3 regions of the Arthrobacter agilis genome follow, and region 3 is predicted to be linked to each of the others. Evidence: predicted binding sites of a transcription regulator. Region 3 holds the regulator's gene; each other region holds the start of a gene.
The links. Region 3 encodes HspR, which represses chaperone genes until heat shock. Its sites were predicted from a motif close to AAGTTGAGTCNNNNNGACTCAACTT; they were not measured.
Positions count from the first base shown of each region.

Region 1: QFZ50_RS06165 (Hsp20/alpha crystallin family protein) is a predicted target of HspR. The motif match lies at 1,243-1,267, and genes of this name have one in related genera.
Region 2: QFZ50_RS15910 (Hsp20/alpha crystallin family protein) is a predicted target of HspR. The motif match lies at 1,218-1,242, and genes of this name have one in related genera.

Region 1 is NZ_JAUSXO010000001.1:1,374,542-1,376,795, forward strand. Features, by position in the region: gene QFZ50_RS06155 (hypothetical protein) at 1-303, shown strand, start outside; gene QFZ50_RS06160 (hypothetical protein) at 373-498, shown strand; gene QFZ50_RS06165 (Hsp20/alpha crystallin family protein) at 721-1,191, opposite strand; gene QFZ50_RS06170 (GAF and ANTAR domain-containing protein) at 1,587-2,254, shown strand, end outside.
Region 2 is NZ_JAUSXO010000001.1:3,374,033-3,376,286, reverse strand. Features, by position in the region: gene QFZ50_RS15925 (ABC transporter permease subunit) at 1-473, shown strand, start outside; gene QFZ50_RS15920 (DUF2630 family protein) at 567-818, opposite strand; tRNA gene QFZ50_RS15915 (tRNA-Val) at 1,002-1,075, shown strand; gene QFZ50_RS15910 (Hsp20/alpha crystallin family protein) at 1,294-1,752, shown strand; gene QFZ50_RS15905 (SDR family oxidoreductase) at 1,845-2,254, shown strand, end outside.
Region 3 is NZ_JAUSXO010000001.1:2,793,020-2,795,273, reverse strand. Features, by position in the region: gene QFZ50_RS12970 (DnaJ C-terminal domain-containing protein) at 1-900, shown strand, start outside; gene QFZ50_RS12965 (heat shock protein transcriptional repressor HspR) at 964-1,380, shown strand; gene QFZ50_RS12960 (hypothetical protein) at 1,592-2,158, shown strand; gene QFZ50_RS12955 (PspA/IM30 family protein) at 2,209-2,254, shown strand, end outside.

The DNA of each region.
Region 1 (2,254 bases), 1.4 Mb from region 3:
ACCGTCAATCCTCCGGGAGTGGATGGGTGCAAGGATCGGCGGGTCGAGGTGTTGGTGCCTGGGCAGGCTCGTACCATCCCGCCCGCAGGAAGGGTCTGGCTGAACCCCACCGGTACACCGGTGGTTCCCGCCGACTGGGACCAGTCATTGGCCCACGCCCTGGGGGTCTTCTACAACGGGATCTCCACCGGCAAAGACTGGCGCGGACGACCCATTACCGGCGCGAGCTTCCTGCTGTGCTTCAACTCCCATGACCGGTCAGTGACCTTCACGCTGCCACCGGCCGAATACTTTCCGAGATAGGAAGTGGTCCTGGGCACCGCCCGCAGAAGCGCCAGCACCGGTGTGACAGCAGCCGGAACAGACCTTGAGGTGACGAGCAAATCAGTCCTCATCCCCCCGCGCCTGCACAATCCCCAGCCGAAGCCGCCCCACTTCGCAGCCGCGGCCCTCGCCGCCCTCACCGCCAGGGCAACCGGAAACACCGGCACCGGCTAGAGGAGATCGTCTTACTGTCCAGGCAATACAGAACGATGCCCAGGGGAATGACCTGGCGGGCTGAGCGGAACGAACGGCCGCGAGGAGTGAAGGATTCCGCTACCCGGGCAGACCGCTGCCCGCACAGCTCTGCGGGTACGGGCAAAAGGCCATACTGCTTGAACTGCCAGCACCCCCCGGTGCACGCGAGGGGAGGTACTGGCAGTTGGGAGAGGGGTGATCTTACGCTTCGGCGCCTTCCTGACGTCCGTCGTCGGACTGGGACGCCTCGATGGCCGTCGACTCAACCGGAGAAGAAGACTCTCCGCTGACAATCTCGATCTTGCGCGGCTTGGCGCGCTCACTGACGGGGATCATCACGCTCAGGACGCCGTTCTCGTACCGGGCGGAGATGCCCTCGGTGTCGACGCCCTGGCCCAGGTTGAGCTGGCGGAGGAACGAGCCGCTCTCGCGCTCACGGGTCAGCCACTTGACGCCCTCGGCACTGCGCAGCGTGCGCTCCGCGCGGATGGTGAGGAGCTGGCCGTCCACGTCGATGTCGACCGATCCGGGATCGATGCCCGGAAGATCCGCCGAGAGGATGTAGTGGTCCTTCTCGCGGTAGAGGTCCATCGGCATGAGGCGCAGTCCGGGGCGGCTCTCGAGGAGGGCGCCGGCAACGCGGTCCAGCTCGCGGAATGGATCGAACTTCATGGCCACTGGAAACAACTCCTTCGCATATGCCACCGGTAGGTGGAGTACTGAAGGTTGAGCGTCCTTCGCTCAACTACGAAAAATGTTAGCACTCGACCCCTGCGAGTGCCAGACCGTGGTGTCGGCATAACGAGCCTGATCTTCAGGTGCCGCTCGTCGTCTGCCTTGCTCCCGTTTCGAGCGGCGAACAGGGCCCCACGTGCTGAACGCAGGTCGGGCGGAAAAGCGTCCACGAACTGTTTTTGGTCGTAAGCGAGACGTTTTGGTCAATCGGGCCACACTATTATCGTGGAGGACGCAATCACCAAGGAGGGTTTCAGTGGCATCCTTGGGGATCTTAATATGTCGTCCTACCTTTTGACCTGCGAAAAAGCACCGAGTGGCTGGAGGCACCCGTGGATCCCGTACCTCCCATTACCGAGCTCGGTGTGATCATCGGACGCACGAAGGGCTTCCTGCTCACAGAACAAACCGCCCAGCACGCCGTAAACGAACTAGCCGAGGCCGCCCGGAGCGTCATCGACCATGCTGAGGGTGCGGGAGTCTCCCTGGTTGCAGGCGGGGAGCGAACCAGCGTCGGATCTACCGACTCCTACGTGTTGGCCGCCGACCAGCTCCAGTACAAGCTGGGGGAAGGGCCATGCCTGACCGCCTGGGCCACAGGACAGGCGCAGATCATCGATGACACGACCACAGATGAAAGATGGAAGTTTTGGAATGCCGCGGCCGCCGAAGCCGGTATTCGCTCCTGCGCGACCTCCCCCCTGATCCGAGGCAAGGAATCCATCGGGGCACTGAAAGTCTACGCACGCTCACCGAACGCATTCACGCCCGCTGATACTCAGGTACTCGCCCATCTTGCTACCGCCGCCGCAGCCCTGCTCGGGCACATCCAGGCCAGCGACACACCCCAGCGCATCAACGCCGAGGTGAGTCACGCCCTCAACAGCAAGAGCACCACCGACATTGCCCGGGGCATCATCATGGAACGCCACAACTTCGACCCCGATGAAGCGCTTGAGCACATGCTCGGTCTAGCCGTTGATGCCCGTATGACCATGGC
Region 2 (2,254 bases), 580 kb from region 3:
ACGGTGTCACGCGCATCCAGGTGGCCCTGGAGGCCGCCCTCGCCCTGGCCCTCCGGCTCGCCGTCGTGTGCGCGGTGCTGCTGGCGGCCATCCTCGCGCTCGACGGACCCTCCGAACTCGGGATCCCGGCAGGCCATGCCGTCGCCGGGACGCTCGCGCTGTACCTGCTGACGCTGCTGAGCGGTCTCGCGGCGATCACCGCCGGCGCCCTGACCGGATCCCGGACGGCGTCGATCGCGGCGGGCGCGGCCGTAGCCGTCCTCGGCTACGCCTTCAACGCGCTCGGCAACCAGGCGGAGGCGGCGCGGTGGGTGAAGGACCTCTCACCCTACGACTGGGCCTTCACCCCGGCACCGCTCGCGAACGGGTTCGGGAACGGTGCGGGGGGCGCGATGGCGCTCATCCTCGGCCTGTGCGGCGTCCTGGTGGTGGCCGCCGTCGTCGGGCTGTCCCGCCGCGACATCGGCCGGTAAGCACTGCCCGGTAAGACGGCCGGTAGCACCGCCCGGTGGCGCCGCCCGGTAAGACGGCCGGTAAGACGGCCTGGTAGTCCTCCCGGGAGGACGCTACTGGCGGTACCCCTCCACCTGGCTGATGGGGCGGGCATCGGCCTCGCCCGGGTCCTCACCGGCGTCGGCCTTCGCCCGGCGCTGGCGGAGCAGGTCCCAGCACTGGTCGAGGTGCTCCTCCACCTGCTTCAGGCGTGCGGCGTGGTCCTGGTGCGCCTCGCCTGCGCCGGCGTCCTGCGGCTGCTCACGGAGCTCGTGTTCCTCCTGGACGAGTGCCTGGATGCGCTGGAGGAGGTCCTGGTTGTCCATCGTGCGGTCCCTTCGTCATCGCCGTCCCGGCGTGGGCCGGATGATCAGCAGGCTTTTCTTCAGGCTACTGAGGCCGCAGGCGGTTGGCCAGCACGAGCACCGGCAGATCCGTGCGGACCGGGAGGAGCGGCCAGGGGAATTTGGCGCGGCGCCCGGATGCCCTAAGCTGTTGGAGAACCAATTGCCTGTGTAGCTCAGTCTGGTAGAGCATCCGCTTCACACGCGGAAGGCCCGGGGATCGAGGCCCCGCGCAGGCACGAGGATCAGCCGGAGACGGCATCACAGAAGGCCCGTACCGATTCGTCGGTACGGGCCTTCTGCGTTGTGCGGTCCGATGTTCGTCGTGGGCGAACACCTCGAGGGTTAGCACTCGCAGGGGTCGAGTGCTAACATTTTTCGTAGTTGAGCGAAGGACGCTCAATCTTCAGTACTCCACCTACCGGTGGCATATGCGAAGGAGTTGTTTCCAGTGGCCATGAAGTTCGATCCATTCCGCGAGCTGGACCGCGTTGCCGGCGCCCTCCTCGAGAGCCGCCCCGGACTGCGCCTCATGCCGATGGACCTCTACCGCGAGAAGGACCACTACATCCTCTCGGCGGATCTTCCGGGCATCGATCCCGGATCGGTCGACATCGACGTGGACGGCCAGCTCCTCACCATCCGCGCGGAGCGCACGCTGCGCAGTGCCGAGGGCGTCAAGTGGCTGACCCGTGAGCGCGAGAGCGGCTCGTTCCTCCGCCAGCTCAACCTGGGCCAGGGCATCGACACCGAGGGCATCTCCGCCCGGTACGAGAACGGCGTGCTCAACGTGATGATCCCCGTCAGCGAACGCGCCAAGCCGCGCAAGATCGAGGTCATCAGCGGCGAGTCCTCGACGCCGATCCAGTCCGGCGCCGTGCAGGGCTCGGGCACCCAGGGCGCCGTCGAGTCCTGATCCCCTACCAGTACCCCCGGGCTTCCCGCCCGGGGGTACTCCGTCCCGGGGACCCCTTGCGGGGGTGCGCGCGGGCCACGAAGGATGGGGTCATGGACTTCACACCCAGCAGAGCAATCGTCACAGGCTCCGATTCCGGCATCGGCCGGGCCACGGCCATCGCCCTCGCAGCGGCGGGCTGTGATGTCGGCGTCACCTGGCACTCGGACCAGGAAGGCGCCGAGGAGACCGCGCGCCTCGTCCGGGAGAAGGGCGTGCGGGCCGCCGTCGCACAGCTCGACACCACGGACGCTCCCGCATGCGGCGACGTCGTCGACCAGCTCGCCGGGGAACTCGGCGGCCTCGACGTGTTCGTCAACAACGCGGGCGTCAACGGCGGCACCATGTTCATGGAGACCGACTGGGACACCTGGCGCGGCACCATGGGCGCCAATCTCGACGGCGCCTTCGTCTGCCTCCAGCGGGCCGCCCGCCACATGATCGACGGCGGCAAGGGCGGGCG
Region 3 (2,254 bases):
AAGCTGGCGCGCAAGTACCACCCCGACCAGAACCAGGGTGACGCCGCATCCGAGAAGACGTTCAAGGACGTGTCGGAGGCCTACTCGGTGCTGTCCGACGACGAACAGCGCCAGCAGTACGACGCCATCCGTGCGATGGGCGGGGGAGCGCGGTTCTCCGCCGGCGGTGCCGGTGGTGGTGCCGGTGGTGGCGCGGGCTTCGAGGACATCTTCGGGAACCTGTTCGGTCAGGGGACGGGCACGCGCCAGCGCACCGGCTTCTCCAACAGCAACCTGCCCCCCGAGTTCGCCGACCTGTTCGGCGGCGGCGGTGCCGGTGGCGGCTTCCCCGGTGGCTTCCAGTCCACGCGTCCGCAGAAGGGCGCCGACCGCACCGCCACCACCTCCATCTCCTTCGCCGGATCCATCAACGGGACCACCATCGGCCTGCGCGAACCCTCGGGAGAGCAGATCGACGTGCGGATCCCCGCGGGCATCCGGGACGGGCAGAAGGTCCGTGTGAAGGGCAAGGGGCAGCCGGGACAGGCCGGTCCGGGAGACCTGATGGTCACCGTCTCCGTCAAGGAGCACCCGCTGTTCAAGCGCGACGGCGACAACATCCGGGTGCACGTACCGGTCAGCTTCCCCGAGGCCGCGCTCGGGGCCCAGATCGAGGTCCCCACGCTCTCGGGCGAGCTCGTGAAGATGAGGGTTCCCGCCGGCACACCGTCGGGCCGGACCCTGCGGCTCAAGGGCCGGGGTGTGAAGACCTCCAAGGGCACGGGGGATCTGCTCGTGACCGTCGACGTCACGGTCCCGCAGAACCTGTCCCGTGACGCCGAGGCCGCCGTGGAGTCCTTCCGGGAGGCCACGAAGGACGCCGACCCGCGCGCCGGCCTCGCCGCGAAGGCGCGCCTGTAACAGTAGATCCGAGCGACCGCCGGCAGCCCCGGCGACGGAAGGAGGCAGACCGTGGACTACACGATGCCCATCTATGTCATCTCCGTGGCCGCCGAACTCGCCGACATGCACCCGCAGACCCTGCGCCAGTACGACCGGCTCGGTCTCGTGACGCCGAGCCGGGCGCCGGGCCGGGCGAGGCGCTACTCGCAGAAGGACGTCGGGACGCTGCGCGAGATCCAGCGGCTCTCCCAGGAGGGCGTATCCCTCGAGGGGATCCGCCGCATCCTCCAGCTCGAGAACCAGGTGGCGGCCCTCCAGGCGCGCGTCACCGAGCTGTCCTCCGAGCTGTCCTCCCGCAGGGCCCACGCGGAGTCGAGCCGCGTGTTCGCCGCCGGGCTCGCGGGCGACGTCGTCACCCTGTCCCGCGGTCAGCGCCCGCGACCGCGCAGCCAGGCGCTCGTGGTGTGGCGCCCCGATACCGCGCGCACCGCGCACTAGCCGCTCCCGCTCGTGGCGCCCGCCGTCGTTCCCGGTTTCCGCGGCCCGTGTGCCGCGCAGACGGCGAGTCGCGCCCGGACACACAGGGTCGAGGCTGAAAGCCGTGACCGACGACGACCCCGCCCGGGGTGCCCTCGCCGCCGATCCCGGGTGGAATATGTCAGGACGCCCGGGCAAACTGGAGAGATGGAATTCCTCCCGGAGTCACGCCATGTTTGAGCTCTTCGTCGAAGCCCTCGCGATCGGGGCCGGTGTGCTCGCCGTCCTCGGTACCGGTACGGGCGTGGCCGGGTGGCTCGTGGTGCGCAAGGTCAGGCGGTCGCACATCATCGAACGCACCCGGGACCGCGGCATGCTGGCTGCGCGCGCCTACGCGCCGGACCGGCTGACGCGGGAGCCCGCGCGGCTCATCGGTGACCTCAGGCGCTCCTCCCGCGCCACCCATCTCGCCCTCGCGGAGGCCACGGCGCAGCGGCGTCCCGTCGGGGACCTGCCGCGCGCCGCCGCCGAGATCGACCAGGCGGCGGCCTCGCTCGAGAACCTGCTGAGGGCCGCCGACCGCGAGCCCAACCGGGCGCTGAAACAGGAGTGGACCACCGATCTCGCAGCACAGGCCCGGGCGCTCGACGAGCTCTCCGCCGATCTGCGCCGCTGCCTGCTGCAGACCTCGCGGTCCATCGACACCCTCCAGCTCGAGCAGGCCACCCACCGCCTCCGCACCGAGATCTCCGCCATGGCCACGTGGCGGGACAGCTACGGGAACCGGCAGACCTGGTGACCGGTTGGACTAGGTAGCCGCAACCCACTCACCGACCCGGGGGTCCTCCAGTGACGATCAAGCGCCGCATCACGCGCATCGTGCAGGCCAACCGTT